One region of the Alcaligenes sp. NLF5-7 genome, then DNA from elsewhere that is predicted to be linked to it. Evidence: predicted binding sites of a transcription regulator. Region 1 holds the regulator's gene; each other region holds the start of a gene.
What was found. The regulator LexA, encoded in region 1, represses DNA repair genes until DNA is damaged. The targets are predictions, from matches to a motif close to ACTGTATNNNNATACAGT.
Positions count from the first base shown of each region.

Region 2: dinB (DNA polymerase IV) is a predicted target of LexA. The motif match lies at 6,852-6,869, and genes of this name have one in related genera.
Region 3: recA (recombinase RecA) is a predicted target of LexA. The motif match lies at 6,945-6,962, and genes of this name have one in related genera.

Region 1 covers NZ_CP100755.1:4,243,903-4,254,347, reverse strand. Annotated here, with positions in the region: gene MID00_RS19635 (CaiB/BaiF CoA-transferase family protein) at 1-866, opposite strand, end outside; gene tig (trigger factor) at 1,040-2,350, shown strand; gene clpP (ATP-dependent Clp endopeptidase proteolytic subunit ClpP) at 2,350-3,003, shown strand; gene clpX (ATP-dependent Clp protease ATP-binding subunit ClpX) at 3,104-4,405, shown strand; gene lon (endopeptidase La) at 4,679-7,144, shown strand; gene lexA (transcriptional repressor LexA) at 7,458-8,117, opposite strand; gene MID00_RS19605 (GNAT family N-acetyltransferase) at 8,223-8,783, opposite strand; gene MID00_RS19600 (amino acid aminotransferase) at 8,855-10,057, opposite strand; gene uvrB (excinuclease ABC subunit UvrB) at 10,142-10,445, shown strand, end outside.
Region 2 covers NZ_CP100755.1:1,610,791-1,621,235, forward strand. Annotated here, with positions in the region: gene MID00_RS07545 (SfnB family sulfur acquisition oxidoreductase) at 1-217, opposite strand, end outside; gene MID00_RS07550 (methionine ABC transporter permease) at 376-1,038, opposite strand; gene MID00_RS07555 (methionine ABC transporter ATP-binding protein) at 1,010-2,215, opposite strand; gene MID00_RS07560 (MetQ/NlpA family ABC transporter substrate-binding protein) at 2,217-3,059, opposite strand; gene MID00_RS07565 (MetQ/NlpA family ABC transporter substrate-binding protein) at 3,059-3,886, opposite strand; gene MID00_RS07570 (acetylornithine transaminase) at 4,202-5,392, opposite strand; gene dinB (DNA polymerase IV) at 5,666-6,784, opposite strand; gene MID00_RS07580 (ABC transporter substrate-binding protein) at 7,049-8,620, shown strand; gene MID00_RS07585 (ABC transporter permease) at 8,776-9,762, shown strand; gene MID00_RS07590 (ABC transporter permease) at 9,764-10,445, shown strand, end outside.
Region 3 covers NZ_CP100755.1:3,504,741-3,515,185, reverse strand. Annotated here, with positions in the region: gene sucC (ADP-forming succinate--CoA ligase subunit beta) at 1-716, opposite strand, end outside; gene MID00_RS16165 (DUF2889 domain-containing protein) at 801-1,379, opposite strand; gene metE (5-methyltetrahydropteroyltriglutamate--homocysteine S-methyltransferase) at 1,652-3,946, opposite strand; gene MID00_RS16155 (LysR family transcriptional regulator) at 4,064-4,984, shown strand; gene recX (recombination regulator RecX) at 5,148-5,567, opposite strand; gene recA (recombinase RecA) at 5,780-6,862, opposite strand; gene MID00_RS16140 (response regulator transcription factor) at 7,069-7,758, shown strand; gene MID00_RS16135 (sensor histidine kinase) at 7,769-9,226, shown strand; gene MID00_RS16130 (MFS transporter) at 9,327-10,445, shown strand, end outside.

The sequences.
Region 1 (10,445 bases):
GCATCGATCACGCCTGCATTTCGGGCGCGACCATCATTGTGCGCGTAGTCGGGATTGTCAGCCATATCAGCGCGCCCAATGGCGTTCATCAAGCGCTTGAAAATGCTGTCGCCATTGCCGGCGATCAAGGCGTACTTGCCATCCTTGCAGACGTAGGCATTGCTGGGCGTAATGCCGGGCAGGCTGCTGCCGGCAGGCTCCCGAATGGCGCCGAAGGCGGAGTATTCGGGCAGCAGACTTTCCATCATGTTGAACACGGATTCATACAGGGCCACGTCAATATATTGACCTTCGCCCTTGTTCTGTTCACGCTGGCGCAGGGCCATCATGATGCCGATGACACCATGCAAGGCTGCCAGAGAGTCTCCAATGGACACGCCAACCCGTACCGGCGGCCGTCCGGCCTCACCGCTAAGGTGGCGCAAGCCGCCCATGGCCTCGCCAATCACGCCGAAACCGGGCTTGTCCTTGTAAGGGCCGGTCTGGCCGTAGCCCGATACACGCAACATGATCAGACCGGGGTTGATGGCTTTCAGGTCTTCCCAGCCTAGCCCCCATTCTTCCAGGGCGCCGGGGCGGAAGTTCTCGATCAGAATGTCACATTCTTTTACCAGTGTGCGCACCACGTCCTGACACTCCGCCTGTCGCAGGTCCAGGGCCAGAGACTTCTTGTTACGGGATTGCACCTCCCACCAGACCGAGTTACCGTCATGCAGCAAACGCCATTTACGCAAGGGGTCACCGCCTTTGGGGGATTCGATCTTGATGACGTCCGCGCCAAATTCGCCCAGGATCTTGGCGGCAAAGGGGCCGGCGATCAATTGGCCCAGTTCCAGGACCCGGATGCCGCCTAAAGGGGTGTTCATGTGCATATCAGTCTTGCGTAGGGAAGGTAAAGTAAGGGATCATAGTCCGGCACGGCTGTATTGTCTTGACAGGAAATTATGATTCAAAATACGTTTGTTTGGATTTACCGTGCCAGTTTCCGGTAAAATGCCGGATTACTCTTATCAATTACTCAATTTAATATAGGTCTTCAATGCAGCCCGAGGTTGAAATTCTGTCCGGCTTGGAGCGCCGAGTCGATGTGGTCGTTTCGGTGGCCGACGTAGAAAAACAAGTCCAGGCCCAGCTCAAGCGTGTGGCTCGTACGGCCAAGGTACAGGGCTTCCGTCCCGGTAAAGCGCCTTTGTCCGTTGTCGAGCGCAGCCACGGTCCTGGTATCCGTTACGACGCCATCAACGAAGAAATCGGCAAAGCCCTGGACAAAGTGATCCAGGACTCCAAATTGCGCGTAGCCGGCACTCCTAATCTGGAAGCCAAAGAAGGCGAGCCTGCTGAAGGCACCATGGCCTTTACCGCAACTTTCGAAGTTTACCCAGAAGTGGCCCTGCCTGATCTGTCCAAACTGGAAATCAAGCGTGCCAACACGCCTGTGACCGACGAAGACATCCAGCGCACCGTAGACGTGCTGCGCAAGCAACGCGCCAACTACGAATCCAGCGCTGATCGCCAAGCTCAGGAAGATGACCGCATCACTCTGGACTTTGTGGGCACCATTGACGGCGTCGCCTTTGAAGGCGGTAGCGCTGAAGGTTTCCAGTACCTGCAAGGTCGTGGCCGCATGCTGCCCGAGTTCGAGACTGCCGTTGCCGGCATGAAAGCAGGCGAAACCAAAACCTTCCCTCTGGAATTCCCTGCCGACTACACCGGCAAGGAAGTGGCTGGCAAAACTGCCGAATTCAAGATCACCGTGACAGACGTGGCCCAGCCTGTTCTGCCCGAGCTGGATGCTGAGTTTGCCAAGTCCCTGGGTCAGGCTGAAGGTGATGTGGACGCTTTGCTGGCCGACATTCGTGCCAACATCGAACGCGAAATCAAGGCTCGTGTGCACGCCCGTAATAAATCCGCTGTGATGGACGCCTTGCTGTCTGCCAGCGAATTTGACGTGCCTAACGCTCTGGTGGACAACGACGTGGAAGGTCGCATCGCTTCGGCTCGCGCCGAACTGAAAGAGCGCGGCGTGCCTGACGCAGACAAGATGCCTATCCCTGCCGAGGCCTTCAAGGAAGAATCCACTCGCCGCGTGCGTCTGGGTCTGCTGGTCTCCGAACTGGTCAAGGCTGCTGAACTGCAAGCCAAGCCCGAGCAGGTTCGTGCCCGCATCGAAGAATTTGCCCAGAACTACGAACAGCCCGCCCAAGTGGTGGCCTACTACTTGTCCGATCGCCAGCGTCGCGCCGAGATTGAGGCAGTGGTACTCGAAGATAACGTCGTCGAGCACGTACTGTCCCAGGCCAAGGTGTCCGACGAGGAGGTGGCGTTCGACCAAATCATGGGAACCAACTAATGTCGTCAACCTTTGTCGACTTCTACGCCTCAATGCATGGGGGGCAATCCGTTGCCCCTACGGGTTTGGGCTACGTGCCTATCGTGATCGAGCAGTCCGGTCGTGGAGAGCGGTCTTACGACATCTACTCCCGCCTGCTGCGCGAGCGCATCATCTTTCTGGTGGGCCCGGTTCATGACAACTCGGCCAACCTGATTGTGGCCCAGCTGCTGTTTCTGGAGTCGGAAAATCCTGAAAAGGATATTTCGCTCTACATCAACTCGCCCGGTGGTTCGGTCTATGCAGGCCTGGCCATCTACGACACGATGCAGTTCGTCAAGCCGGAAGTCTCGACATTGTGTACCGGCATGGCTGCCAGCATGGGCGCTTTCTTGCTGTCTTCGGGCGTCAAGGGCAAGCGTCTTGCCTTGCCTAACTCGCGCATCATGATTCATCAGCCTTCGGGCGGTGCGCGAGGCCAGGCTTCCGATATCCAGATTCAGGCCAAGGAAATCCTGAGCCTGCGTGAACGCTTGAACAAGATCCTGGCCGAAAACTGCGGCCAGCCTGTCGAGCGTATCGAGCTGGATACCGAGCGTGACAACTTCATGGCAGCTGAAGACGCTGTGGCCTATGGCCTGATCGACAAGGTGATGAACACTCGTGACGAGTAATCATCTGTCCCGCCAGGGATCGATCTGACGCAGTACTATGGCTGTTCGGGGGCGGGACTTGTTCCCGTCCTTTTACCATCCTGAAGTGAAATTTAAATTTATGTCCGAAAAGAAATCGGCCGACGAGAAAGTTCTGCATTGCTCGTTTTGCAATAAAAGCCAGCATGAGGTCAAGAAACTGATCGCTGGACCTTCGTCCGTGTTCATCTGCGACGAATGTATTGATCTGTGTACCGATATCATTCGTGACGAAGCTGCGGGCGCCACTCCTGATGGTGAACGTAAAGAATTGCCCACCCCCCAGGAAATCAAAGAGTTTCTGGATGGGTATGTCATTGGCCAGGAAATGCCCAAGCGCACCTTGGCCGTAGCGGTGTACAACCACTACAAGCGAATTCGTAGCGGCAAGGCAGGCCGTGACGATGTGGAACTGTCCAAAAGTAATATTTTGCTGATCGGGCCTACGGGTTCGGGCAAAACGCTGCTGGCCCAAACACTGGCCCGCATGCTGGATGTGCCTTTTGTGATGGCAGACGCCACCACACTGACCGAAGCCGGTTACGTGGGTGAGGACGTCGAGAACATTGTTCAAAAACTGCTGCAAAACTGCGATTACGATGTGGAAAAAGCGCAGCGCGCCATTATCTACATCGATGAAATCGATAAAATTTCCCGCAAGTCGGATAACCCTTCGATCACCCGCGACGTGTCGGGCGAGGGCGTGCAACAGGCACTGCTCAAGCTGATCGAAGGTACAGTCGCTTCGGTGCCTCCGCAAGGTGGTCGCAAGCACCCGAACCAGGACTTTGTGCAGGTGGATACCACCAGCATTCTGTTCATCGTGGGCGGTGCTTTTGATGGCTTGGAGAAGGTGATTCGCGACCGTACAGAAAAATCCGGTATCGGTTTTTCTGCTTCCGTGAAAGCCAAGTCCGAACGAGGCGTAGGCGAGCTATTCTCTGAGGCCGAGCCCGAGGATCTGATCAAGTTTGGTCTGATTCCCGAGCTGGTGGGGCGTTTGCCTGTGGTCGCCACTCTGGAAGAGCTGCACGAAGACGCACTGATCCGCATTTTGACCGAGCCGCGCAATGCCTTGGTCAAGCAGTTCCAGAAGCTGCTGAGCATGGAAGGCGTAGAGCTGGAAGTTCAGCCCGAAGCCCTGCGTGCGGTGGCCCAGCGTGCCATCAAGCGTCGTACCGGCGCTCGTGGCCTGCGCAGTATTGTCGAGCAAGCGCTGCTGGACACCATGTACGAACTGCCTTCGCGTAAAGACGTCAGCAAAGTGGTGCTGACCGAGGACGCCATTGTCGGAAAGAGTAAACCCGAATTGATTTTGGGTCGTCCTTTGTCCGATAGTGAAGCCAGTGACACTGAGTCGCCCTTGAAAAACGCAGTAGCTTAGAGATATCTCCTCGTTTGTGCCCTGTCTGGCTTTGGTCGGACAGGCGCAGGCGGGACAGGGCGACAGGCGAAGGTAAAGAGAAAGGAGTGGACCTATGAAGACCACTAGGCATAAGGGCTTGTCTCTCTTTAACTCTGTAAAGTTCTGTTCTAATGGTCGTTCGGCCTACTTGAAATATCAAAATTCGCCACAATCTGAGCTACAACAGGTTAAACCGTGAAAGGGAAGCCCAGGCTTCCCTTTTGCGTCTAAGGACATTTATAGGAAATGACTATGTCTGCGAGCCAGATTCTTTCTACGGAACCTATTGAGCTGCCGCTGCTTCCCTTGCGCGATGTAGTGGTGTTCCCTCACATGGTGATTCCGCTTTTTGTTGGCCGGCCTCGCTCGATCAAAGCCCTTGAGCTGGCAATGGAGTCCGGCAACAACATTATGTTGGTGGCGCAAAAGTCCGCAGGCAAGGACGATCCCGCTCCCGAGGATCTCTACGAAATTGCGTGTGCGGCCAGTATTTTGCAAATGCTCAAGCTGCCCGACGGCACGGTAAAAGTGCTGGTGGAAGGCTTGCAGCGCGCTCGAATCACACAGGTACAGGATGCCGAAACCCACTTCATGGCCTCGGTGGTCGAAGTGCCTGGCGACTCCGGTGATGCTGCTGAAACCGAAGCGCTGCGTCGTGCGGTGCTGGGTCAGTTCGAGCAGTACGTCAAACTGAATAAAAAGATCCCTCAGGAAATTCTGACTTCCCTGACCGGGATTGACGATGCTGGCCGTCTGGCCGATACCATCGCCGCTCATTTGCCTTTGAAGCTGGAACAAAAGCAGGGCATGCTGGAAACGCCCAAGGCTTTGGAGCGTCTGGAAAGCCTGCTGTCGCAACTGGAAGGCGAAATTGACATCTTGCAGGTCGAGAAGCGCATTCGCGGCCGTGTGAAAAAGCAGATGGAAAAGAGTCAGCGCGACTACTATCTGAACGAGCAGGTCAAGGCGATTCAGAAAGAGCTGGGCGAAGGCGAAGACGGCGCTGATGTTGAAGAGCTGGAAAAACGCATCGAGCAGGCTCAATTGAGCAAGGAAGCGCTCAAGAAAGCCGAATCGGAAATGAAGAAGCTCAAGCTGATGTCGCCGATGTCAGCCGAAGCAACCGTGGTGCGTAACTACATTGAAACGCTGGTTGGCCTGCCTTGGCGCAAAAAGAGCCGTATTAACAACTCCTTGAGCAATGCCGAGGAAGTGTTGGATGCGGATCACTTTGGTCTGGAAAAGGTCAAGGAACGTATTGTCGAGTACCTGGCTGTTCAGCAACGTGTCGACAAACTGAAGGCTCCAATCCTGTGTTTGGTTGGCCCTCCAGGCGTGGGTAAAACCTCGCTGGGACAGTCCATTGCCAAGGCAACGAACCGCAAGTTCATTCGTATGGCTTTGGGTGGTGTACGTGACGAGGCCGAGATTCGCGGTCACCGTCGTACCTACATCGGCTCCATGCCGGGCAAGGTGGTTCAGAACATGAGCAAGGTGGGTGTACGTAACCCGCTGTTCCTGCTGGACGAGATCGACAAGATGGGCGCGGATTTCCGTGGCGACCCATCCTCGGCACTGCTGGAGGTTCTGGACCCTGAACAAAACCACACCTTCCAGGATCACTACCTGGAAGTGGACTATGACTTGTCCGACGTGATGTTCGTGGCAACCAGCAACACCTTGAACATTCCACCGGCCCTGCTGGACCGTATGGAAGTGATTCGTCTGTCGGGTTATACCGAAGATGAGAAGGTGCGTATTGCTTTCGATTACCTCTTGCCCAAGCTGATGAAGAACAACGGCGTGCGGGATGGCGAGCTGGAAGTGACCGAAGATGCCGTGCGCGACATCGTGCGTTACTACACCCGTGAAGCGGGTGTACGTTCCCTGGAACGTGAAATCAGCAAGATCTGCCGCAAGGTTGTTCGCAAGCTGTTGGTGGCCAATCCACAAGCCGGTACGCGTGCAGCTCGCAACAAGACACTGACCCAGGAAACCTTGGTCGTGAATGCGGCGAATCTGAACGATTACCTGGGCGTACGTCGTTTCTCCTTCGGCCTGGCCGAAAAAGAGAACAAGGTTGGTCTGGTGACGGGTCTGGCCTGGACCGAGGTGGGCGGTGAGTTGCTGACCATCGAAGTGGCCGATATGCCCGGTAAAGGCAATGTGCTGCGCACCGGCTCGATTGGCGATGTGATGAAAGAGTCGGTTGAAGCGGCTCGCACAGTCGTACGTTCGCGTGCCCAGAAGTGGGGCATTGCCAATAGCGTGTTTGAAAAGCGTGACCTGCACGTGCACTTTCCAGAAGGCGCTACGCCCAAGGACGGTCCATCGGCCGGTATCGCCATTACGACCGCTATCGTGTCCAGCCTGACGGGTATTCCGGTTCGTGCTGATGTGGCCATGACGGGTGAAATCACCTTGCGCGGCGAAGTTCTGCCTATCGGCGGCTTGAAAGAGAAGCTGTTGGCAGCGCAACGCGGCGGCATCAAAACCGTGATGATCCCGGAAGAAAACATCAAGGACCTGGCCGATATTCCAGATAACGTGAAAAACACGCTGGAGATCATCCCGGTGCGTTGGATTGACCGTGTACTGGAAGTGGCCCTGCAAGACGCTGTAACGCCCCTGAGCGACGAAGAAGTAGCTCGCCTGGCCGCTGAGGCCTTGGCAGCCACGCGTGCTGCTGGCGCGGGTTCCGAGTCCTTCAAGCACTAAGCATCAGCAGTAGTAAGCAAGCAGTGAAACAGGCTACCTTGAACCCAAGGTAGCCTGTTTACATTTTGGTCAGGCTGATCGTGGCTTCGAGGTTAGTCATATTGATAGCAGTGGGAGCCAGATCTTTGGGCAATGATATTGAGGGAGTTGAGGGTCGCAAGCTTGCGCGAGAGGTTTACGGCTGCTCAAACCTGTATATCGGCATGCACTTCGACCAATAAAAAACCCCATGTACCAAACGGTATATGGGGTTTTTCTCTTGTCAGGAGCACCAAGCCTGTAAAACAGCTCTGGTGACCAAGAGAGAGGAAGCTTAATGCAGCGGGCTGGTACGAATCAGACCCACAGCAATGCCTTCCAAAGACAGGGAGTCCGGGTCGGTGATGATGATGGGTTCAAAGTCCGGGTTCTCGGGCAGGAGGACCACTTGATTGCTGGAGCGCGACAGGCGCTTGACGGTGACATCGTCGCCAATACGTACCACCACAATCTGCCCATTACGCGCTTCACTGGCTTTCTTGACGGCCAGCAGGTCGCCGTCAAAAATGCCCGCGTCTTTCATGCTCAAGCCGCGTACGCGCAGCAGGTAATCAGGCGTTTGGGTGAATAGGGTAGGGGCGACGCCAATCTCGCGCTCGATATGCTCGGTGGCCAAAATAGGGCTACCGGCAGCCACGCGACCAATAATGGGCAGCAAGAGGGCGTCAGCCAGATTGGCCAATGCGTTGCTGCTGGGAGCGGCGCTTTCGCGGGTATCCGTACCGAGCAGGCGTATGCCGCGCGAGGCGCCGGCAGTCAGCTCGATAGCGCCTTTGCGGGCCAGAGCTTTCAAATGATCTTCGGCCGCATTGGCGGATTTGAAACCCAGCACCTGAGCAATCTCTGCTCGAGTGGGAGGGAAACCCGTCCGTTCGATTTCAGAACGAATGATGTCCAGCACTTGTTGTTGGCGTGCGGTGAGCTTGGCGGTCATAGTATTGTCTGCTGAATATATATACAGTAAAGATTGTGCGTTACAGTTGGCGTTTTTGCAAGCGGTGAGGGCCCTAAAGGCTTAATTTTTGACCCTTCGGGCTGCTCAGGCAGACTGGGGCCAATCCTTGCGGTCCAGGGTGTACAGCACATGGGGGGCGAGTTTGTGGCCCGCCGCTACACCGGGGTGATCAAAGGTACCAGCTTGCTCTGTCATGCCCAGGCGTTGCATGACGGTCTGCGAAGGCAAGTTCAATTGAGCGGTGTACGCCACAATTTGATCCAGGCCCAGTTCGTCAAAACCAAAGTCCATGCAGGCTCGTGCCGCTTCGGTGGCATAGCCCTTGCCCCAGTACTCAGGCAGCAAACGCCAAAGAACTTCCACGCAAGGCTGAAAGTACAGATCGGCGGTCGGGCGGTTCAAGCCCACCATGCCAATGAAGGCCCCGTTTTCTTTCAGCTCGACTGCCCAGGGACCCCAGCCATGCTCGTCAATCAGGCTTTGGCTGCGGTGGGCGATGGCATCGCTTTGCTCACGGTCCAGGGTGGCCGGATAAAAACGCAGTGCGTGGGGATCGCTGTTCAAGCGGAAAAAGGGCTCCAGGTCGGAAGCTTTCCAGGGGCGCAAGATCAGGCGTTCGGTGTTCAGGGAAATCGTGTCTGTCATGGTAGTGCTCCAAGGGCTGGAACGACAACGCCCTTCCGAAGAAGGGCGTTGGGGCTGTAGTGAGGGACAGCTTACGTCAGGACTTGAGCGATGGCCTTGGCCACGACGTCAATATTCTGGCTGTTCAATGCAGCAACGCAAATACGGCCGCTGCTGACAGCGTAAATGCCGTGTTCCTGGCGCAGGCGTTCGACTTGCTCGGCAGTCAGGCCGGAGTAGGAGAACATGCCGCGCTGTTGCAGCACGAAGTCAAAGTTTTGGGTAGCGCCGTGCTCTTTCAGCTTGGCAACCAGTTGGGCGCGCATTTCGCGGATGCGATCACGCATGCCGGCCAGTTCAGTCGCCCAAGTCTGGAACAGTTCAGGCGAGTTCAGTACCGTGGCCACAACTTTGCCACCGTGTGTGGGTGGGTTGGAGTAGTTGGTGCGAATCACACGCTTGACCTGGCTCAGTACGCGGGAGGTTTCGTCCTTGCTGGAAGTAACCAGGGTCAGGGCGCCAACGCGCTCGCCGTACAGCGAGAAGGACTTGGAGAACGAGGAGCTGATGAACATGGACAGACCCAGCTTGGCAAACAGACGCACTACGCTGGCGTCTTCTTCCAGACCGGCGCCAAAGCCTTGGTAAGCGATGTCCAGGAAAGGAACCAGTTGACGTTCTTTGATCAGCTCGGCGATCTGGGCCCATTGTTCCATGCTGGGGTCCACGCCGGTCGGGTTGTGGCAGCAAGCGTGCAGGACCACGATGGACTGGGCCGGCATGGCGCGCAGCGAGGCGATCATGCCGTCAAAGTTCAGGCCATGCGTAGCGGCATCGTAGTAAGCGTAGGTGTTGACCTTGAAGCCGGCGCGCTCGAACAGGGCGCGGTGGTTTTCCCAGCTTGGATCGCTGATGTAAACCTCGGACTGGGGCAACAGTTGCTGCAGGAAGTCAGCACCGATTTTCAGCGCACCGGTACCGCCCAGGGATTGCACGGTCAAGGCGCGGCCTTCGGCAATGATGGGGGAGTCGGCACCCAGCAACAGGGTTTGAGCACCCAGATTGTAGGTATTGATCCCTTCAATAGGCAGGTAGCTGCGCGCGGCGGCTTTGCTCATCATGGCTTCCTCAGCCTTTTGAACAGCCTGCAAAATCGGGATACGCCCTTGATCGTCGTAGTAAACACCGACCCCCAGATTAACTTTGCCGCTGCGTTCGTCGGCATTGTATTGTTCGTTCAAACCCAAAATAGGGTCGCGTGGAGCCAGTTCGACGGTTTCGAAGAGCGATGTCATGATGATATGGGGGCGTTAGTGCAGAAAGGTAGAAAAACAAAGCATTAATGTGATAATACGGGCTTACCCTAAAGTGTGTCTAGCATGAAATTTGAGCCTGCCTTTCAAGAATTTCCGGGGAGTTCCTTCAAACTTTTCCAACCTTATTTGCCTGCTGGCGACCAGCCTGCGGCGATTGAGCAGTTGGTTGAGGGGATTGATGATGGCTTGATGTACCAGACCCTTTTGGGGGTAACTGGCTCGGGCAAGACCTATACGATGGCGAACATTATTGCTCGCACCGGGCGTCCGGCCATTGTTCTGGCGCCCAATAAAACCCTGGCGGCGCAGTTGTACGCCGAGATGCGCGAGTTCTTTCCACGCAACGCCGTGGAGTACTTTGTGTCTT
Region 2 (10,445 bases), 1.8 Mb from region 1:
AGCCGCTGGCGGTATAGCGCTCTATCTCGTCCCAGGGAAGCTGGCGCAGGCGATCGCGCTCGGCAGCAGTTTGGGCAAATTCAGCAGCCAATTGCCGGGCAATGGCGAGGGCTTCGGCTTCACTGCCAATCACATGCGGCTGTTGGGGGGGCAAGGGCAGACGCGGCTTTGCAGATGCTTGGGGCAAAGCTCCGCCCTGAGTAATCCGATCATTCATACGGCACTCTTTTCAATGACTAAAAACGGTAGGGATAGACGCAGCTTCCAGCACCTGCGTCACGGCTCAAGACAGGTCGTTCGAGCAAATAAAAAACATCACATTCACCGCAAAGGCGACGCCATTACGCGCAGCGTCAACCCCTGGCTAAGTGCGGATCAACGAGCTCGCAGCCATTGCACGTAGCGGTCGCCGGCAAACTGCACCACAGTCACTAAAGCAATCAACACGGCAATCACGATCAACATCACCTGCGTGTCAAAACGCTGATAGCCATAGCGGATTGCCAAGTCACCCAGGCCACCGGCACCAACTGCACCCGCCATGGCAGACGAGCTGATCAAGGCCACGATGGTGATGGTGAAGCCACCCACAATGCCGGGGAGTGCCTCGGGCAAATAAACGTGGCGCACGATGTCCCACTTCTTGCAGCCCATGGCTTGAGCCGCTTCAATCAGGCCCGAATCCACCTCGCGCAGGCTGACCTCGGCAATACGGGCAAAGAAAGGCGTGGCGCTGATTGCCAAGGGCACAATGGCCGCCCACACCCCAATCGTGGTGCCTGCCAGCAAGCGCGTGAAAGGAATCAGCGCAACCAGCAAAACAATGAAGGGCGTGGCCCGGAAACCATTGACCACGCTACCCACCGCCCGGTTGATCCTGGGCGACTCCCAAAAGCCATGGGGGGCCGTCACAATCAAGAGCACTGCCAGCGGAATACCGGCCAGAAAGGCAATGCCCCCAGACACGCCCACCATCATCAACGTGTCCAGAAAAGCCTGCCAATAACGCTCAGCGGGGATACTCAGATTCCACAACATATCCAATGTCCTCAATGTGATGCGCGATGGCCGCCGGGCCTTGCGTCAAAGATGTCAAATCGGGCAGGCTCACATGCCCCTCAATGGCGACCAGCAAACGTCCATGTGCATGGCCCTGAATGCGGTCCACGCCACCATGAACCAGCTGCGGCTGGCCGGGCAGGCTGCGGGCAATGCGCAGCAAATCCGGCTCCCAGCCACCTTCGCCGCTATAGCTCAATTGCAGGATGCGGCTGTACGTGCCAGTTTTAGGAGGCTGCTGTACCAGACATGCCTGCAAGTCCTCCGGCAGTGTGTGCTGCAAAGGTGCCAGCAGTGCCTTGGTGGCGTCATGCTGCGGTTTGCCAAACACGCGCCAGACCTCGCCCAGCTCGGCAATGCGGCCTTTTTCCAGCACCAGCACGCGGTCGGCAATTTCACGGATCACGCTCATCTCGTGCGTAATCAGTACGACGGTGATACCCAAACGGCGGTTAATGTCCTTGAGCAAACTCAGAATGGATTGCGTAGTCTCCGGGTCCAGCGCCGAAGTGGCTTCGTCACACAGCAAAATCTCCGGGCCGGTTGCCAAGGCGCGAGCAATGCCCACGCGCTGCTTTTGCCCACCCGACAAACGACTGGGATAGGTATCGGCCTTATCTTGCAAGCCGACCAGTTGCAGCAGTTCCTGAACACGCTGAGCAATGTCTTGTGCCGACACCCCGGCCACCTTCAAGGGCAAAGCCACGTTCTCGTACACCGTTTTGGCAGACAACAAATTGAAGTGCTGAAAAATCATGCCGATGCGGCGACGCAGCTGCACCAGTTCCGATTCATTCAAGTGGGCAATATCCACGCCATCCACCAGTACCTGGCCGCTGCTCGGGCGCTCCAGCCGGTTGATGGTGCGCAGCAAGCTGGATTTACCCGCGCCGCTACGGCCAATAATGCCGAAGATGCTGCCTGGCGCGATGTCCAGATCAATGTCCTGCAAGGCAGGCACGGCGCCTGCCGAAGACTGATAGATTTTGGACAGATTGCGAAAAGCCACGCTGCCTGCCTTGACGACGCTGGGTTGCTGTTCCAGTTCCGCTTTGGCAGACGCACTGGCCTTATGAACCTCGCGCTGTCCTGCGGCCTGTTCGGCGGTGTCCCGCAGCTCGTCCAAATTACGCCGTAGTGCTGATGTGTATGCCATATCACTTGCTCGCTGTGCTGCTGCCTTGCCAGGGCAAGGTGTACAGATGGGGGTTGTGATCAAAGCGGTCTGCAATCGTGTTGCGTACCGCTTGCGACTGCTGGAACAGCTCCACGAACTGTTTCAGGGCAGGGTCGTTGACGCGGTCTTTACGCGTGACAAAACCCATTGCATAAAAGGTGTCGGCAATGCCGGAATAGACCAGGGCCTTGCCCGCATCCGCCTTGCGGCCAGCGCTGACGAAATAGCTGGGCCAGACGACAGCCAAATCCACATCCGGCAAGGAATGGATCAGTTGCGGGCCTTCAATTTCCACCAGCTTGAGCTGCTTGGGGTTGTCCACCACATCATTGACCGTGGCTCCGGTATCCAGACCATGACGCAAGGTGATCAGGCCCGCTTTTTGCAGCAGCAACAGGCCACGGCCCTGATTGACCGGATCATTCGGCAAGGACACGGTTGCGCCCTTGGGAACCTGGTCCAGAGACTGATACTTGTTCGAGTACAGGCCAATGTTTTGCAGCAAGCCCAGACCAATCAGTTCCAGGTCGTAACCACGCTCTTTGATGGCATTGTTCAGAAAGGCTTGGTGCTGGAAGAAATTCACATCAATATCGCCGTTGTTGACGGCCTCGTTGGGCAGCGTCCAATCCGTAAATTCCACCAACTGAATATCCAGACCCTGCTTTTTGCCTTCCGGGATCAGCGCTTGCACCGCATCCGAGGTTGCACCGGGAATGGAGCCCACTTTGATCACGGCGGCAGAGCTGCTGAACGGCAGGGCAGCGGCAAACAGAATGCCCAGCGCCCAACGCTGCAGGCGAGAGGAGAAGATCGCAGCCATTATTTCGCCTCTCCTTGGGTATTCAGCCAGGCCAGGGTGTAGAGGCGTTCGTCGTTATTGAATGCCGCACGCGACACGTCACGTACAGACTGCGAGTTTTGATAGATGGAAATGAACTTTTGAATGACAGGATCGTTGGTACGGTCCGCTTTCACCACGAACTGAATGGCAAACTGCGCATCTTCAATACCGGAGTAGGCCAGACCACTGGAAGGATCAAAGGCTTTGGCCGCCACGATGAAATGCGGATAGCCTTGGGCAATATCCACATCACCCGTAATACGCACCAGCTGCGGGCCTTCTACTTCCACAAAGCTGAGCCTTTTGGGGTTCTCCACAATGTCATCCAGGCTGCCCAGATAACCGACCTCTGGCTTGAGCTTGATCAACCCGACTTTTTGCAGCAAGAGCAGACCACGCCCCTGGTTCACGGGGTCGTTGGCAATGCCTACCTTGCCGCCCTGAGGGACCTGGTCCACCGCCTGATGCTTGAGCGAATACACTCCCACATTGGCCAAAATACCCGTGCCCGCGCTGGCCAGCTTGTAGCCGTTTTTCTCGATGGCGTTCTTCAGGAAAGGCTGATGCTGGAAGTAATTGATATCAATATCGCCGTTATCCACCGCCACATTGGGCGTGGTCCAGTCGGTGAACTCGATCACCTCGACATTAATGCCTTGGGCCTTGGCATCCTGGGCCGCGGCATTGATGGAATCGGCATAGGCGCCCGGCACCACGCCAATGCGTAAAGAATCGGCGGCAATGGCCGGAGAAACAGCCAGCACAAGGGCACTAGCTACGATGAGTTTGGACAGTTGCTGGAGCATGGTAAACAGTGCCTCACGGGGTGGGCCTGCGCTTGCAGGCAAATCTTGGAAGCTTCTATTACATCGACTCCATTCCCCTGGCACCACAACAGAACAATCATTTACTTATGCTGGCTAACTGCTGGATAAAATTACTTCAAGTTATTGATATTTATATTATTTTTGAAAATAAACTAAATACTGCCAACGATGGCATTTGTGATATTTCATGCGCGTTTCAAGTTAGCAGCGCGGTGCTACCCACATACGTCTGCAGCCTCTCAAGACCAAAAAAAATCCGCCCGAAGGCGGATTTCTGTACAGCAAGCTGGCCGCTTAGCCGCGAACCTTGACCAGGATTTCGTCCAGCCAGGCCAGCATCAGGTCGATTTCGTCGGCCGTGATGTTCAGGGCTGGCATGAAACGCAGCAGGTTAGGACGTGGCGAGTTCAGCAGCATGCCTTCTGGAGCGCGGTCGCGGGCAGCAGCGACGATTTCCGGGCCGTCGTCCTGATCCAGGATCAGAGCACGCAGCAGGCCTTCACCACGCTCACCGTTCATGCCCCACTTGGCGCTGATGGCCAGCAGGCCTTCGGACAGCTGCTTGGCGCGGGCGTTGACCGAAGCCAGGAAGCCAGGAGCAGCCAGTTCGTCGAACACGGCCACGCCAGCAGCGGTCATCAGGGGGTTACCGTTGTAGGTACCGCCCTGGTCGCCTGGCTGGAAGCAGGACACTTCTTCGCGGGCACACAGTGCCGACAAAGGCACACCACCACCAATGCCTTTACCCAGAGTCATGATGTCAGGACGGATGCCCGAGTGTTCGTAGGCAAACATGGTGCCGGTACGGCCCATGCCGGTTTGCACTTCGTCCACGATCAGCAGCAATTTGTGCTCGTCGGCCAGAGCGCGCAGTCCCTTCATGAATTCCACGGTCGCGGGAATAACACCAGCCTCGCCCTGTACGGGTTCGAGCATGATGCCCACGGTTTGATCGTCGATCAGCGCGCGCACGGATTCCAGATCATTCAGTTTGGCTTTAGGAAAGCCATCGACCTGAGGGGCGAACATGCGATCCCAGCCGGGTTTGCCGGACAGGGACATGGTGGCCAGGGTACGGCCATGGAAAGAGTGCTCAAAAGAAATGATCTTGTAAGCGTTGTTCTTGTTGATCTGACCCCATTTGCGCGCCAGCTTGATGGCGCCTTCGTTGGCTTCGCCACCACTGTTGGCAAAGAACACGCGGTCAAAGCAGGAGTGCTCCACGATGCGCTTGGCCAACTCGATAGAGGGCTCGTTGTAGAACGCAGGCGAGGGGTTGATCAATTTGGACGCTTGTTCGGTGATCGCCTTGATCACGTTGGCAGGGCTGTGGCCCAGCGCGTTCACGGCCCAGCCCTGGACGGTGTCCAGGTATCGCTTGCCGTTGTGATCTTGCAGCCAGGAACCTTCTCCTCGCACAAAGACCAACTCCGGACGCTGGGTAATTTCCATTAATGCACGTACACCGGCCCGATCGAATTCCATAACGGCAAACCTTGATGAAAATGAAAGAAGAAAAAATAAACCAGCCCGGCGGCTGGACAATTAATTCTAACGCAGCACACCCCCAGCAGGACGCTTATGCCTGGGACAATGGCCATCTGGCCGTGGATTGTCCCTTTTCTGGTACACATCCGCGCCCTGGCAGGCGCCAAAGCGTTTTAAGCCTGAAATCTTTGCACGGTATCGGGGTGGGAGTCGCCGGGACGCGTTTGTATAAAACCTGTCATCCAAGCAGCCTTCCAAAGATCTGCCTGCCTAAAACAAACCGTCCAGATCCAGTTGACGAGGCTGCTCCTGCGGCATTTCACTGATGGGCAGCAGAGCGCTGGCTTTCACACCCAGCAAGCGCAAGCGTCTGTCCAGCACGGCGCGTTTCAGATTCTGGCGGGCAGCAGCCAGAATGGCATCCGCCGCCAGCACGGGAGCGGGCAGGGACAGGTCGCGCGTCACGGTTTTGAAGTCCTCGAACTTCAGCTTGATTCCTATGGTTTGGGCGCACATGGCGGATTTGCGTAAATCCTGCTCCAGCTTTTCACACAGGGACTCCAGCACGGCAGACAGGCGGGACCGATCCATGCGCACGTGCAGATCACGCTCGAAGGTGGTTTCACGACTGATGGATTTAGGCGTGCGGTCGGTGGATAAGGGGCGCTCGTCCTGGCCTTGAGCCACGGCCATTAGCCATTGCGCGTAGCGCAGGCCAAAATGTTCCTGCAATTTTTCTGCAGGTGTAGCGGCCAGTTCCCCGATCTTCTGTATGCCCATTTCCGTCAGTTTCACGACCGACTTGGGACCAATGCCATTGATCTTGCCCACGGCCAGCGGCCAGATGCGGGTAGGCACATCGTCCATGGTCAGCACACAGGCCCCATTGGGCTTGTTCAGTTCTGAGGCAATTTTGGAGAGCAATTTGTTGGGAGTGATGCCTACCGAACAGGTCAGGCCCGTAGCCTGATTCACGGCTTGTCGAATCTGCTCAGCCAGCTCGTGGCTGTCTTCGGTTTTATGGCTGAGGTCCACATAGATCTCGTCGATACCCCGGTCCTCGATATGGTCCGAGACCGTGGCTACGGCCTGTTTAAACAAGCGCGAATAATGGCGGTAGGCTTGAAAATCGGCAGGCAGCAAGATGGCATCGGGGGCCAGTTGGGCCGCCTTCATTAAACCCATGGCCGAGAACACACCCAGCTGACGCGCTTCATAGGTCGAAGTCGTGGCCACCCCGCGCCCAACATAATCAGCCAGACGGGCATGTTGCCAGCTGCCATCGGGCAATTGCCTGGGCGCATCAGCACTGCGCCCGCCAATCACCACGGGACTGCCGCGCAAATGCGGGTAGCGCAGCAGCTCCACCGAGGCATAAAACGCATCCATATCCACATGAGCAATACGCCGCTCCAGAGGTTTTTCTTCTTGTGCCGCCACCTTGATCAGCCTGTTAACTGTATATATGTACACCATTATAGCGACAAGTCAGCGGTGCACCGAGAGCCACTGAATAAGCGCCGGGATGATATAAATCACTAAACATCATTAAGCTGACAGCAGGCTGAAACTACGTATTGAATCGGCAGCAAGCGCCCGGTTACTATGCAGCCTCTCTATCAGCGACACCAAGCACCCCAACAGGAGGTTTTCATGAAAAAAACAGTATTGGCTGCTGCGCTGGCAGCTCTGGTCGCCCTGCCCTTGGTGGGCCACAGCAAAACGCTTACCTGGTCCAGCCAGGGCGACTTCATGACGCTGGACCCACACGCACAGAACGAAAACCTCACGATCACAGGCAGCATGTATGTCTATGAGGCGCTGGTGGACTACGACAAGGATTTCCAGATTGTGCCCAGCCTGGCCACGGCCTGGGAACAACGTGAACCTACTGTGTGGCGCTTTACGCTGCGCGAAGGGGTGAAATTCCACGACGGCGCTCCCTTTACCGCCGATGACGTGGTGTTCTCCATTCAACGCGCCATGGCCCCTACGTCCAACTTCAAGGCCTACGTGAACGGCATCGTCAAGGCTGAAAAAGTGGACGACAAGACCGTGGACATTGTTACTGCCGCTCCCAACCCGGTTCTGCTGCGCCAATTGACCAGTGTGTTCATCATGAACAAGGCCTGGTCGGAAAAGAATAATGTGACCCAGCCCCAGGACTTCAACAAGAACGAAGAAACCTTCTCGGCTCGCAACACCAACGGTACTGGCCCTTACAAGCTGAAGTCACGTGAAGTGGACGTACGCACCGTCTTTGTCGAAAACGAAGAATGGTGGAACAAGGGCAACAAGGTGGGTAATGTCACCGAAGTGATCTACGTCCCGATCAAGCAGAACGCCACCCGTACCGCCGCCTTGCTGTCGGGCGAAGTGGACCTGGTTCTGGACCCGCCTGCGCAGGACTTGCAGCGTCTGCGCCAGCAAACCAAGATTGTGGAAGGCAACGAGTACCGCACCATCTACCTGGGTCTGGACCAAAAGAATCCGGAACTGAAGTACAGCAGCATCAAGGGCAAGAACCCCTTTGCTGACCAGCGTGTGCGTGAAGCCCTGTACGTGGCCATCGACATTGAAGCCATCAAGAAAGCCGTGATGCGCGGTTCTTCCGCCCCCACCGGCACCATGGTGGCCCCTCAGGTTCACGGCTACACCAAGGAATTGGCCCAGCGCCTGCCTTACAGCCAGGACCGCGCCAAGGAACTGCTGAAAGAAGCCGGTTACGACAATTCCCTGACCTTCACCCTGGATTGCCCGAACGATCGCTACATCAACGATGAAGCCATCTGCCAAGCCATTGTGGGCATGTGGGCCAAAGTCGGCGTGAAAGCCAACCTGAACGCCATGCCGCGCGCCACCTACTTCCCCAAAGTTCAGAGCTACGACAGCAGCGCCTACATGTTTGGCTGGGGCGTTCCAACCTTTGATGCGCTCTACACCCTGCAAAGCCTGATGCACAGCAAGGGCGAGGGCGCTGACGGCTCCTTTAACTTCGGTAACTACGAAAACGCCGAAGTGGACGCCTTGATCGACCAGATCAAGACCGAAACCGACACCGCCAAGCGCGATGCGGCCATCCACAAGGTTCTGGAAATTCATGCCAAGGAAGTGGGCCACATTCCCCTGCATGACCAGATCATTCCTTGGGCCATGGCCAAGAAGGTCAACGTGATTCATCGTGCGGACAACCGCATGCTGGCCCAATGGACCACCATCGACTAAGTTGTTTTCATACCCCAGCCCCGCCTCCGTGCGGGGCTGGTTCCCATTACGCTGTAGTCATCCGTTTCTACACCAGCCCCCTTGCCGGGCCCTTTTTACACATTAAGGACGACACTGGTCGCGAGTGATCCTCGCGCTCTACCAGGAGACCGCCTATGCTGGTATTTATTATTCGCCGTCTGATCCAGGCTGTTCTGGTGATGCTGACGGTCAGCCTTCTGGCTTTTGTGCTGTTCCGCTACATTGGTGACCCGGTCACCATCATGCTGGGACAGGACGCCACCGAACAAGATCGCGTGGAACTGCGTGCCAGCCTGGGGCTGGACCAACCCGCTCCCGTGCAATTCGGACGCTTTGTATCCCAGGCCGTACAAGGCGAATTTGGCCTGTCCCTGCGGCAAGCCCAACCGGTTTCCACGCTACTGAAAGACCGCCTGCCTGCCACGGTAGAGCTGTCCGTGGTGGCCGCCATACTGGCCTTGCTGATAGGCCTGCCGCTAGGGGTGTACACCGCCTTGAAGCGCAATGGGTTCATGGCGCAGAGCATTCTGGCCTTTTCATTGCTGGGGATCTCTCTGCCCACCTTCCTGATCGGTATCTTGCTGATCCTGATCTTCTCCGTGCAATTGGGCTGGCTGCCCAGCTATGGCCGGGGCGAAGTCCTGAAGTTTGGCTGGTGGAGTACCGGCCTGCTTAGCTGGGACGGGATCAAGCATTTGATCCTGCCCGCCATCACGCTCTGTTTGTTCCAGCTCACGCTGATCCTGCGTCTGGTGCGCTCCGAGATGCTGGAAGTACTGCGCGCCGACTACATCAAATTTGCTCGTGCCCGTGGCCTGTCGCAACGCGCCATCCACTTTGGCCACGCCCTGAAAAACACCATGGTGCCGGTTATCACCATCACGGGGCTGCAACTGGGCGGCATCATCGCCTTTGCCATCGTGACGGAAACCGTTTTCCAATGGCCGGGCATGGGTCTGCTGTTTATCCAGGCCGTGCAATTTGCCGACATCCCCGTGATGGCGGCCTATCTCTGTCTGATTGCCCTGGTATTTGTTGTGATCAACCTGCTGGTAGACCTGCTGTACTTCCTGGTCGATCCACGTCTGCGCACCCAATTGTCGGGCGCCAAGGGGCACTAATATGTTCGCTAAATTGAAAACCGCCTGGGATAGCGATCTGGTCTGGTCCTGGCGCCACTCTCCCGTCGCCATTGCGGCCACCATCATGGCCTTGCTGCTGTTTATCGGCGCGCTGGGTGCCCGCTGGGTGGCTCCTTACGATCCCTTCGATCTGACCTCCATCGACCTGATGGATGCCTTGCTGGCCCCGGCCTGGTCGGAAAACGGTTCACCCCAATACTGGTTGGGAACAGACAGCCAGGGCCGTGACCTGTATTCGGCCCTGTTGTACGGGACGCGCACCTCCTTGCTGATCGGTCTGGCCTCGGTAGCCCTGTCCATGGTGGTCGGCATTGTGCTGGGCCTGCTGGCCGGTTACTCCGGTGGCCGTGTGGATGCCTTCATCATGCGTGTGGCCGATGTACAGCTGTCCTTCCCGGCCATCCTGATTGCCTTGCTGATCGACGGTGTAGCCCGTGCCGTGTTCCCCTTGAACATGCACGATGTGGTCGCCTTTCCGGTGCTGATCGGAGCGATTGCGTTGGCCGGTTGGCCGCAATATGCCCGTACCGTGCGCGGCTCCACGCTGGTGGAGAAAAACCGTGAGTACGTGCAGGCTGCCCGCGTCATTGGCGTGTCTTCGCCGCGCATCATGTTCAGTCATGTGCTGCCCAATGTGATGGGCCCCGTGCTGGTGCTGGCCA
Region 3 (10,445 bases), 740 kb from region 1:
TCTTCTTCAGCCAGGTCACGGAAAGCCACGATATCGGGGTGACGGAACAAAGCGTTGCCGTCGAAGTTGAACTTGGCGTCCAGAGCGATGATGTCGCCCGAGCCGGTCAGGATCAGAGGGTTGATCTCGGCCAGTTCAGCGTCGGTTTCGGTGTAGCACTTGTACAGCTTCTGGAATTCAGCAACGGCTTTTTCGATAGAAGCGTCAGGAACGCCGATACCGCGAGCCAGCTTGGTGGCTTGCTCGTTGGTCAGGCCAACAGCAGGGTCCACGAATTCTTTCAAAATGGCGTCGGGGTCGCGCTCGGCCACTTCTTCAATTTCCATACCGCCTTCGCTGGAAGCCATCACGGCCACGCGCTGGGTAGCACGGTCGGTAACGATACCGACGTAGTATTCCTTCTTGATGTCCGCGCCTTCCTCGATCAGCAGGCGACCCACTTTCTGGCCTTCAGGGCCAGTTTGGTGAGTGATCAGCTGCATGCCCAGGATTTCCGAGGCCAGTTGACGCACTTCGTCCATCGAGCGAGCCAGCTTGACGCCACCGCCCTTGCCACGGCCACCGGCGTGAATCTGGGCTTTGACAACCCACACAGAGCCACCCAGCTCCTGCGCAGCTGCAACCGCTTCATCGACGGAGAAGGCAGGAATTCCGCGTGGCACGGCAACGCCAAACTGCTTAAGCAGTGCTTTGCCCTGATATTCGTGAATTTTCATGTGATACCTGTCAGTCTAAAAACACAATAAAAAAAGAAGGCAGGAACTCCAGGCCTGAGCCCGAGACCTGACTAAAACAAAAAACTAATCCACCCCGTCTGTGACTTTAGGTCGATACCAGACGGGATAAAACTCCTCAACCACGGGACCGCTCAAACGCAAGGCATGGCAGCCATCCAGATGGAAAGGCTGCTTGTCGGTGCGATAAATCTCTGATTCCCCGCTGCTGCGACGTCGCCCGGCCATGGTTTGTACGGCGGCGGTTGGCAGCACTTGTGCCAGCTCGCTCATGTGCGTACAGCCAGCCGAACGCCCAAAGCGCTCTTTGACACCCTGACGAAACTGCTTGAGCAAATTCAGGCCCACCAACTTCTGGTAGGCGTCCGCAATGGACGAACAGTTGTCCTGGTAAGGGGCTGCATCGTAGACCGCCACGGCATCCACAATGGCAAAGCTGCTATCGATAGTGATACGCAGATGCATCAGGTGGACAGGATCACCTGCCTTATGGGTTTGGCCGTTGCGTATGGGAAAGTCGTAGGACTTCACATCCAGCAGCGAGGCCTCCAGGTCCCAGAGGCCATCTTCCCGTGCAAACGACTCTACCGTGATGGTACGCGTATGCAATGGTTCACGGGCGACGGACGGCGGGGGCAAAGGCATTGATATGAACGGGGCGGCAAGATTGAAACTGATCAAGTATAACGCACCTCGTATGTTCCGTATCAGCCACTTACATAATCTGTAAGCGCATCCCAAGCGGGCCAAACACAGGATCTACGCGGTGTCGATCCTACGGTATACCAAATTTGCATGAAAAAAACGACCACCTGACGGGCGGTCGTTTTCATCCAGCCTGGGAAATCGAGTGGCAGGACGAAAAGCGCCCTGCCCTGTCAATCTATTCAAGCGGCTTATTTCAAGCCTGCACCAAATCAGGCTGCCGCCCGCAATGCTTTGGCCGCATCCACCATGGCCAGCAAGGCAGCCTCAGTTTCAGACCACGCCCGCGTCTTCAAACCGCAGTCGGGATTCACCCACAAACGGTCGGCGGGCAAGCGCTTGGCCGCCTCCCCCATCAAGCGCACTATCCAGTCCTTATCAGGCACATTGGGCGAGTGAATGTCATAAACGCCTGGGCCTATATGATTGGGATACTCAAAATTCTCGAAGGCATTCAGCAAGAGCATATTGGAACGCGAGGTTTCAATCGTGATCACATCCGCGTCCATATCGGCAATGGACTGCATGATGTCGTTGAACTCCGAATAGCACATATGCGTGTGAATCTGGGTTTCATCGGACACCGCGCTGGTGGACAGGCGAAAGCAATCCACCGCCCAATCCAGGTAGGCCTGCCAATCACCCTGACGGAGCGGCAAGCCTTCGCGGAAAGCGGGTTCATCCAGCTGGATGACACGAATGCCGGCCTGTTCCAGATCAGAAACTTCATCCCGCAAGGCCAAAGCCAGCTGGCGACAAGTATCGGCACGGGGCTGGTCGTCACGAACAAAAGACCACTGCAACATCGTCACTGGCCCCGTCAACATGCCTTTGACGGGCCGATCAGTCAGTGATTGGGCGTAGGAGGACCAGGCCACACTCATGGGCGTGATGCGCAGCACATCCCCAAAGATAATAGGCGGCTTTACGCAACGCGACCCGTAGCTTTGTACCCAACCGTTTTGTGTAAAGGCAAAACCACCCAGCAGTTCACCAAAGTACTCCACCATATCGTTGCGCTCGGCCTCGCCATGCACCAGCACGTCCAGACCGATCCGCTCCTGAAAACGAATAACTTGCTCGATTTCTGCCTGCATGGCTTTTTCATAAGCCGCATCACTCAGGGCTCCCCCACGCCAGTCGCGGCGAGCAGTACGAATTTCCGTGGTCTGAGGAAACGAACCGATCGTGGTGGTGGGATAGGCAGGTAACTTCAGCTTGTTGCGCTGGGCCTGGATACGCTGCGCGAAGGGCGTACGTTGACGCTTGAGCTGGTCAATCTTGGCCATCTGGGCTTGTACGGCAGGATTATGCGTGCGCTTGGACTCACGGCGCGTTTGCAAAGCAGCTTGCTGAGCTTGAACCGCTTGCTGACCCGCTTCGTCCAAAGTGCCATCCAGCAATCCTTGCAACAGTTTCAGCTCATCCAGTTTTTGCACCGCAAAGGACAGCCAGCTCTTTAATTCAGCGTCCAGGCCGGTTTCACTTTGCACATCCACAGGGACATGCTGCAGCGAGCAGGATGGCGCAATCCACAGGCGCTCGCCCAAAACCGCTTTCAAGGGCTTCAAGGTTTGAACCGTTTTTTGCAGATCCGTGCGCCAAATATCCCGACCCGAAATCACACCGGCAGACAGCACCTGGTCTTGCCCCAATACCGCTTGTACGGCCTGCAAAGCAGCCGGAGCGCGCACCGCATCCACATGCACACCCGCCACGGGTAAATCCTTCAATACCGCGACGTTCTTATGCAGATCATCAAAATAAGTCGCCAGCAGCAGCTTCAAGCCGGATTGATTCAGACCTTGATAAACGCGACGGAAGGCGTCTTGCCACGCTTGAGGCAAATCCAGAACCAGAACAGGTTCGTCAATCTGTACCCATTCCACACCCTGAGCTTTGAAACGGGCCAGCACTTGTTCATACACAGGCAGCAAAGTATCCAGCAAGGCCAGCTTGCCCGCGTCTGCCAAGCCCTCATAGGCATCGCCCTTGCCCAGCCACAACCAGGTCAAGGGTCCGGGAATCACGGGCTTGACCTTGTGCCCCAGAGCCTTGGCCTCTTCAATCTGCTCAAACAAGAATTCACGGGCAATCCGGAAGCTTTGACCTGGTGTGAATTCGGGCACGATGTAGTGGTAGTTTGTATCGAACCACTTGGTCATTTCACAAGCAGCGGCAGGGGTGCCGCTGGGCGCACGGCCACGCGCCATGCGAAACAAGGTATCCAATGACACGGGTGCATTTTCAGCCTGGCCGAAACGGGCAGGAACCGCTCCCAGCAAGGTGCTCCACTCCAGAATCTGGTCATACCAGGCAAAATCGCCCACAGGCACCGTATCCAGCCCAGCCTTGCCTTGCAAACCCCAATTCTGAGCGCGCAGAGCTTTGCCAGTCTCCAAAAGCTCTTGCTGGCTTACCTGACCGGCCCAATAGGCTTCCAAAGAGCGCTTCAATTCGCGCTGTGCGCCCATGCGAGGAAAACCCAGATTATGAATAATAGTCATAGTAAGCCCATAAATTAGAAATAAAAGGCCCGTATCAGGCGCCTGAAATCTATTGTGCCTGTATACTTACTTGAAAAAAAATCAAATACACCATGCTAATTATGAATTTTCCTCAACATGCTTGAAATCCGCCATCTCGAAACCCTGAGCGCCATCCGCGACAGCGGCAGCTTGCAAGAAGCCGCCGAGCGCCTGCATGTTACGCAGTCCGCCCTCTCGCACCAGCTTCGCGACCTGGAAGTGCGGCTTCAAGTGCAATTGCTGAACCGCCGCACCCGCCCTGCCCGCCTGACCACCGCCGCTCTGCGTATCCTGACGCTGGCCGATGACATCCTGCCGCGTGTACGCGCCACCGAGCGCGATTTGCAAAGACTGGCCGCCGGACGCACGGGACGCCTGCATGTGGCCATTGATTGCCACTCCTGCTTTCAATGGCTGATGCCAGCACTGGACGCATTCAGGCAGCAATGGCCTGACGTCACGCTGGACTTGAGCGCGGCTTTTTCCTTTGCGCCCTTGCCCGCCTTGATGCGCGGGGATCTGGATGTGGTGATCACCTCGGACCCGCAGGACAATCCGGCTGTCCATTACGAACCCCTGTTTCGCTACGAGCTGGTGCTGGCTGTCTCCAACCAGCACCCCTTGTCGCAGTACCGCTATGTAGAACCTTTCCAATTGACCGATCAGGTTCTGATTACCTACCCGGTAGAACGCAATCGTCTGGATATTTTTACGCAGTTCCTGACGCCAGCCGATGTGGAGCCCGCTGCGATTCGGCAGGCCGAGCTAACGCCCATGATCGTGCAACTGGTTGCCAGCCAGCGTGGTGTGACGGCGTTGCCAAACTGGGCCTTGACGGAGTTCTTGAACCCGACCTCGATTCGCACTTGCCGTTTGGGAGAGCACGGTATCTGGCGCACCCTATACGCCACGGTACGTAGTGAGGATTTACAAGCGGATTATGTGCAGGCCTTTTTGGCACAGGCACGAGAGACCTGCTTCAAAAGCCTGCAAGGAATCGTGGCGGCGCAGTCTTGAGCCATTTAGCAATGGCATGGCAAAACTCTGTCGCAAGCACTATGTAGATAGAGGAAAAGTACAGGCGGGCGGGCTCATGCCAACTTGAACGAGACCTCGTTTTTTGATGGCGGCAGCAGACAAGCAAGAAACACAGCAAAACGAAGTATTACAGATGGCTTATTCAAGCCGGATCGTCTTCCCAATCACCCAGAATCTGCTGCAAGATACGGCCCGAGAAGCCTCGGCTGGCCATGAAGCGATATTGCTTGGCGTAACTGCGGGGATCATCGGGCGGCGCACTGAATTTCTTGCCCCACACTTGCTTGGCCCGTTCCAGTTCGGTTGCCATCAACTCTTCTTTGATAATTTCGGTCTGTTCCACATCCACGCCATGCTGACGCAGTTCTTGCAGAATGACTCGGGTGCCCACACGCGAGGCACGGCGATTGACGACACTATGTGCGAAGCGCTCGTTGGACAGCCATTTCTGTTCGACCAGGGCGTCGAGCAAGGCCTCCACTTCTTCAGCACTTTCTGCATGGGGCGCCAGACGGCGGCCCAACTCCAGGCGCGAGTATTCGCGTCGGGATAAAAAATTCAACGCTCTGGCTTTAAGAGACAGCCCCGGCCGTTTGGACGGGGCTTTCTTTTCAGCAGCAGGAGCATTGTCGCCCAAGCTATCTTCTACGTTTCTGCCCGCCCGAGTGGGCCGGGCAGAAAGCGCAGCAACGCGCTCCCTTTGAGCTTGTTTACGTTCCCGGATTTCCTCCGGGTCTGTCTCAAAGGGTTCGTCATCGAACTCTGGGGGAAAAATCAGACTTCTCCCTCGGCCGGATCAACCACAGGAGCAGCGGCTGGACGGCTGACAGCAGCGCTCATCAGGGCAACGCCCAGCTTTTCACGCACTTTGTTTTCGATTTCGCGGGCCAACTCGGGGCGCTCTTTCAGGAATTCGCGCACATTGTCCTTACCCTGACCAATGCGGTTGCCGTCGTAGCTATACCAGGCACCTGCCTTGTCGACCACGCCGGTTTGTACACCCAGATCGATAATCTCGCCTTCACGGGAAATACCGCTGCCATACATGATGTCGAATTCGGTTTGCTTGAAAGGAGGCGCAACCTTGTTCTTGACCACTTTAACGCGGGTCTCGTTACCCACCATTTCGTCGCCACGCTTGATGGAACCGATACGGCGAATATCCAGACGCACGGAGGAGTAAAACTTCAGCGCGTTACCACCCGTGGTGGTTTCAGGGTTGCCGAACATGACGCCAATCTTCATACGGATCTGGTTAATGAAGATGACCATGCAGTTAGCGCGTTTGATGGTGGCCGTCAATTTACGCAGGGCCTGGCTCATCAGACGGGCCTGCAGACCGGGCAAGGAATCGCCCATATCGCCTTCAATTTCAGCCTTGGGAGTCAAGGCAGCCACCGAGTCGATAACAATCAGGTCTACCGAACCCGAACGCACCAGGGCTTCGGTAATTTCCAGAGCCTGCTCGCCGGTATCAGGCTGGGAGATCAACAGATCACCCAGATTCACGCCCAGTTTTTGAGCGTATTGCACGTCCAGCGCGTGTTCGGCGTCAATAAAGGCACATGTGCCTTTGAGCTTTTGCATCTCTGCAATCACTTGCAGGGTCAGCGTGGTTTTACCCGAAGATTCCGGGCCGTAAATTTCAATAACGCGACCACGTGGCAGACCACCGACGCCCAAAGCAATGTCCAGACCCAAGGAACCCGTGGAGACCACCTGGATGTCATGCTCGACGTTGTCGTCGCCATAACGCATGATCGAGCCCTTGCCGAACTGCTTTTCGATTTGCGACAGAGCGGCGGCCAGCGCTTTGGAACGTTCCGAGGCCACTGCTTTGCTGTTTTTATCGTCCATGAAAAATCCTTGACTGTGGAATGGCGCCCCAACGGACGGGCACGGCAATTAAAAATCAAACCTAATTATTGCATCAAATTATACTGTATATATACACAGATATTCAAATAAATTAACTAGCCGGCATCGTTATCCCCTACTGACCAGCCTTACAGCCTTGTGCAACAATGCCGAACAGCCACTCAATCATCTGTTTGTGTAGGGTCATGCGCATACTAATAGCTGAAGACGACAGTATTCTCGCGGATGGACTTTCTCGCTCCTTACGCTACGAAGGCTATGCGGTTGATGTCGTGCACGATGGCGATAGCGCCGACTCGGCCTTGCAGCTGCAAAGCTTTGACCTTCTGATCCTGGACCTGGACCTGCCCAAAAAGCCCGGCCTGTCGGTGCTGCAGTCAATCCGCCAACGCCAGGACACCCTCCCCGTTCTGATCCTGACTGCCAGCGATACGGTCGAACAGCGTGTGCGCGGTCTGGACCTGGGCGCGGACGACTATATGTCCAAACCCTTTGCCCTGACCGAACTGGAAGCCCGTGTACGCGCCCTGACGCGTCGCAGCACCGGCACCAGCAGCGCCTTGCTGCATCACAAACGACTAAGCTTCGACCTGAAAGGTCGCATGGCTTATATAGACAATCAGCCCCTGGAGCTGTCGGCGCGTGAAACCAGCTTGCTGGAGATTTTCCTGTCGCGCAGCGGCCGCATGATCAGCAAGAACCAGTTTGTGGATCTGCTCTGTGAGTGGGGTGAGGAAGTCACCCCTAACGCCATCGAGGTCTATATCCACCGCCTGCGCAAAAAACTGGAGCCTAGCGGCGTACGCATCCTGACCGTGCGTGGTCTGGGATACTGTCTGGAACCGGAAAAATTGCGAGAAGACGCTCCAGCCTAAAGGATCGTCCATGCAGCACGCTACGCCCCCAACCAGCAACAAGGCTGCGCCTGCCAAAGGCAAGCGTGTCGCACCACGCCCGCTCATTCACAAGATCATGATCTGGATTTTCGGGCCTTTGTTTTTGCTGTGGACGGTAGGCATTGTCATTACCTACTTCATCGCCCAGCACATTGCGAACTCCCCTTACGACCGCACCTTGCGCGATCACCTGGACTTGTTGCGAGTGGAAATCAGCCATCAGGATCTGAGCCAGCCCATCCATTTATCGCACGGGGCACAGACAATTTTGCGCCAGGAAAGCCCGACCCCTACGCTATGGCAAATCCGCGATGCCAATGGCGAGCCACTGGCTGGCAACGCGAATTTGCCGGTTCCCGACAGTTGGGGATATGACACCGACCTACTGCGCTACCGGGACGTTATTCTGGATGATCAAAGCCTGCGGCTGGCCTATGTCTGGGGGGGCAAGGACAAAAACGACACGCCCTTTCTGGCGGTTGCTGCCGAAACCAATGAACATAGAGCGGTGCTACACAGAGAAATTCTGATCGGGATGCTGACACCGCAATTCATTCTGGTACCGTTGGCGGCCATGCTGGCGGGCCTGGGGCTGACACATGGCCTGGAGCCGCTGAACCTGCTGCAAGCGCGCTTGCGTGCTCGTGCGCCCGGTGATTTATCGCCGGTAGATCAAGAGCAGGCGCCTGCCGAAATTGTGCCGCTGATTGATGCCATGAATGGACTCCTGGCCCAGCAGGCACAATTTTCAGCCACTCAAAGGCAGTTTGTGGCCAATGCGGCCCACCAGTTGAAAACGCCGCTGGCGGGGATACGCACCCAAGCCGAACTGGCCCTGCGCGAGCGCGACCCCAGGCAGACCGAAGCCAGCTTGCAACAACTGGTACGCGGCACCGACCGGGCCACGCGCCTGGTCACCCAAATGTTGGCCTTGGCCCGTGCCGAAAGCAGCGATGCCCTGTACGCCCCTACCAAGCAAACCCTGGACCTGAATACCCTGACTGAATTGCATGTAGGCCAGCGTGTGCCCGATGCCTTGAAACTGGGGCTGGATCTGGGGCTGGAAAACACTGCCAAGGCTATCCTCTTGCAAGCGGATCCGGTCCTGCTCGATGAGCTGATCAACAATTTGCTGGATAACGCCCTGATCTACACCCCTGCTGGCGGCTGGATCACCATGCGTACCGGCCAGACTCAAGGCAAGGGCTGGTTGGAAATCGAGGACAACGGCCCCGGCATTCCCACGGAACATAAAGCACGAATTTTTGATCGTTTTTATCGCATCATGGGCAACCAGGCAGACGGTAGTGGCCTGGGGCTGGCCATTGTGCGGGAGATTGCCGACATTCACGGCGCCTCCATCGACTTCATGCCACTGACTGGGGGCCAGGAAAGCGGCCTGCGCTTACGCGTCAGTTTCCCACTGTCTTTGCCTTGGAGAGCCTGAGCACATGCCCCAGACAATCACCAGTGCAACCTTCCCGAAAGCCAAGAATAAGCTGGACACCCAGGGTCGCAAAGTTATTTTTGCCTCCGCCCTGGGCACCATGTTCGAGTGGTACGACTTCTATCTGTACGGCTCCATGGCCGCCATTCTGGCGCAACACTTCTTTTCCGCCGTTAATCCGACAGCCGGCTTTATCTTTGCCTTGTTGGCCTTTGCCGCCGGTTTTGCCGTACGCCCCTTTGGAGCCTTGCTCTTTGGTCGTATTGGCGACCGCGTGGGCCGCAAGTACACCTTTCTGATCACCATCTTGCTGATGGGACTGTCCACCTTTTTGGTCGGCGTACTACCGAGCTATGAAGCCATCGGGATTGCCGCCCCCATCATGCTGATCGTCCTACGTCTGCTGCAAGGCCTGGCCATGGGTGGCGAATACGGCGGTGCCGCCACCTATGTGGCTGAGTACGCGCCCCAGCACCGTCGCGGTTTTTACACCAGCTGGATTCAGACCACCGCATCCGTGGGTTTGCTGCTGTCCCTGCTGGTCATCATGGGCATACGCAGTCTGGTCGGGGAAGAAGCATTTGTGGTTTGGGGCTGGCGCATTCCCTTTCTGATTTCCGTGCTGCTGCTGGCGATTTCCGTCTGGATACGGATGAACCTGAAAGAGTCACCTGCCTTCCAGCACATCAAGGAAGAAGGCACGCTGTCGACCTCGCCCATTACCGAATCCTTCGGGCGCTGGGCGAATCTGCGCATCGCCTTGCTGGCACTGTTCGGCCTGACGGCCGGCCAAGGCGTGGTCTGGTACACGGGGCAGTTCTACGCCTTGTTCTTCATCACCCAAATGCTGGGTTTGCATGCCACCTTGGCGCAAACCTTGATGGTAATTTCACTGCTACTGGCCACCCCGCTATTTATCTTTTTTGGCTGGCTGTCGGATCAAATCGGGCGCAAGCCCATCATCCTGACGGGCTGTTTGCTGGCCGCCCTGACCTACTACCCGGTCTTCCAGGGCCTGGCCTATTTTGCCAACCCCGCTTTGGTCCAGGCGCAGCGCAACGCGCCCGTCACTGTTATTACCGACCCGGCCAGTTGCTCCTTCCAGTTCAATCCGGTGGGCAGCCACACCTTCACCAGCTCTTGCGATATCGTGAAGTCCTACATGGCCAGCCACGCGGTCAGCTACAACAACGTCAAGGGTTCACCCGGTCAGGTGGCC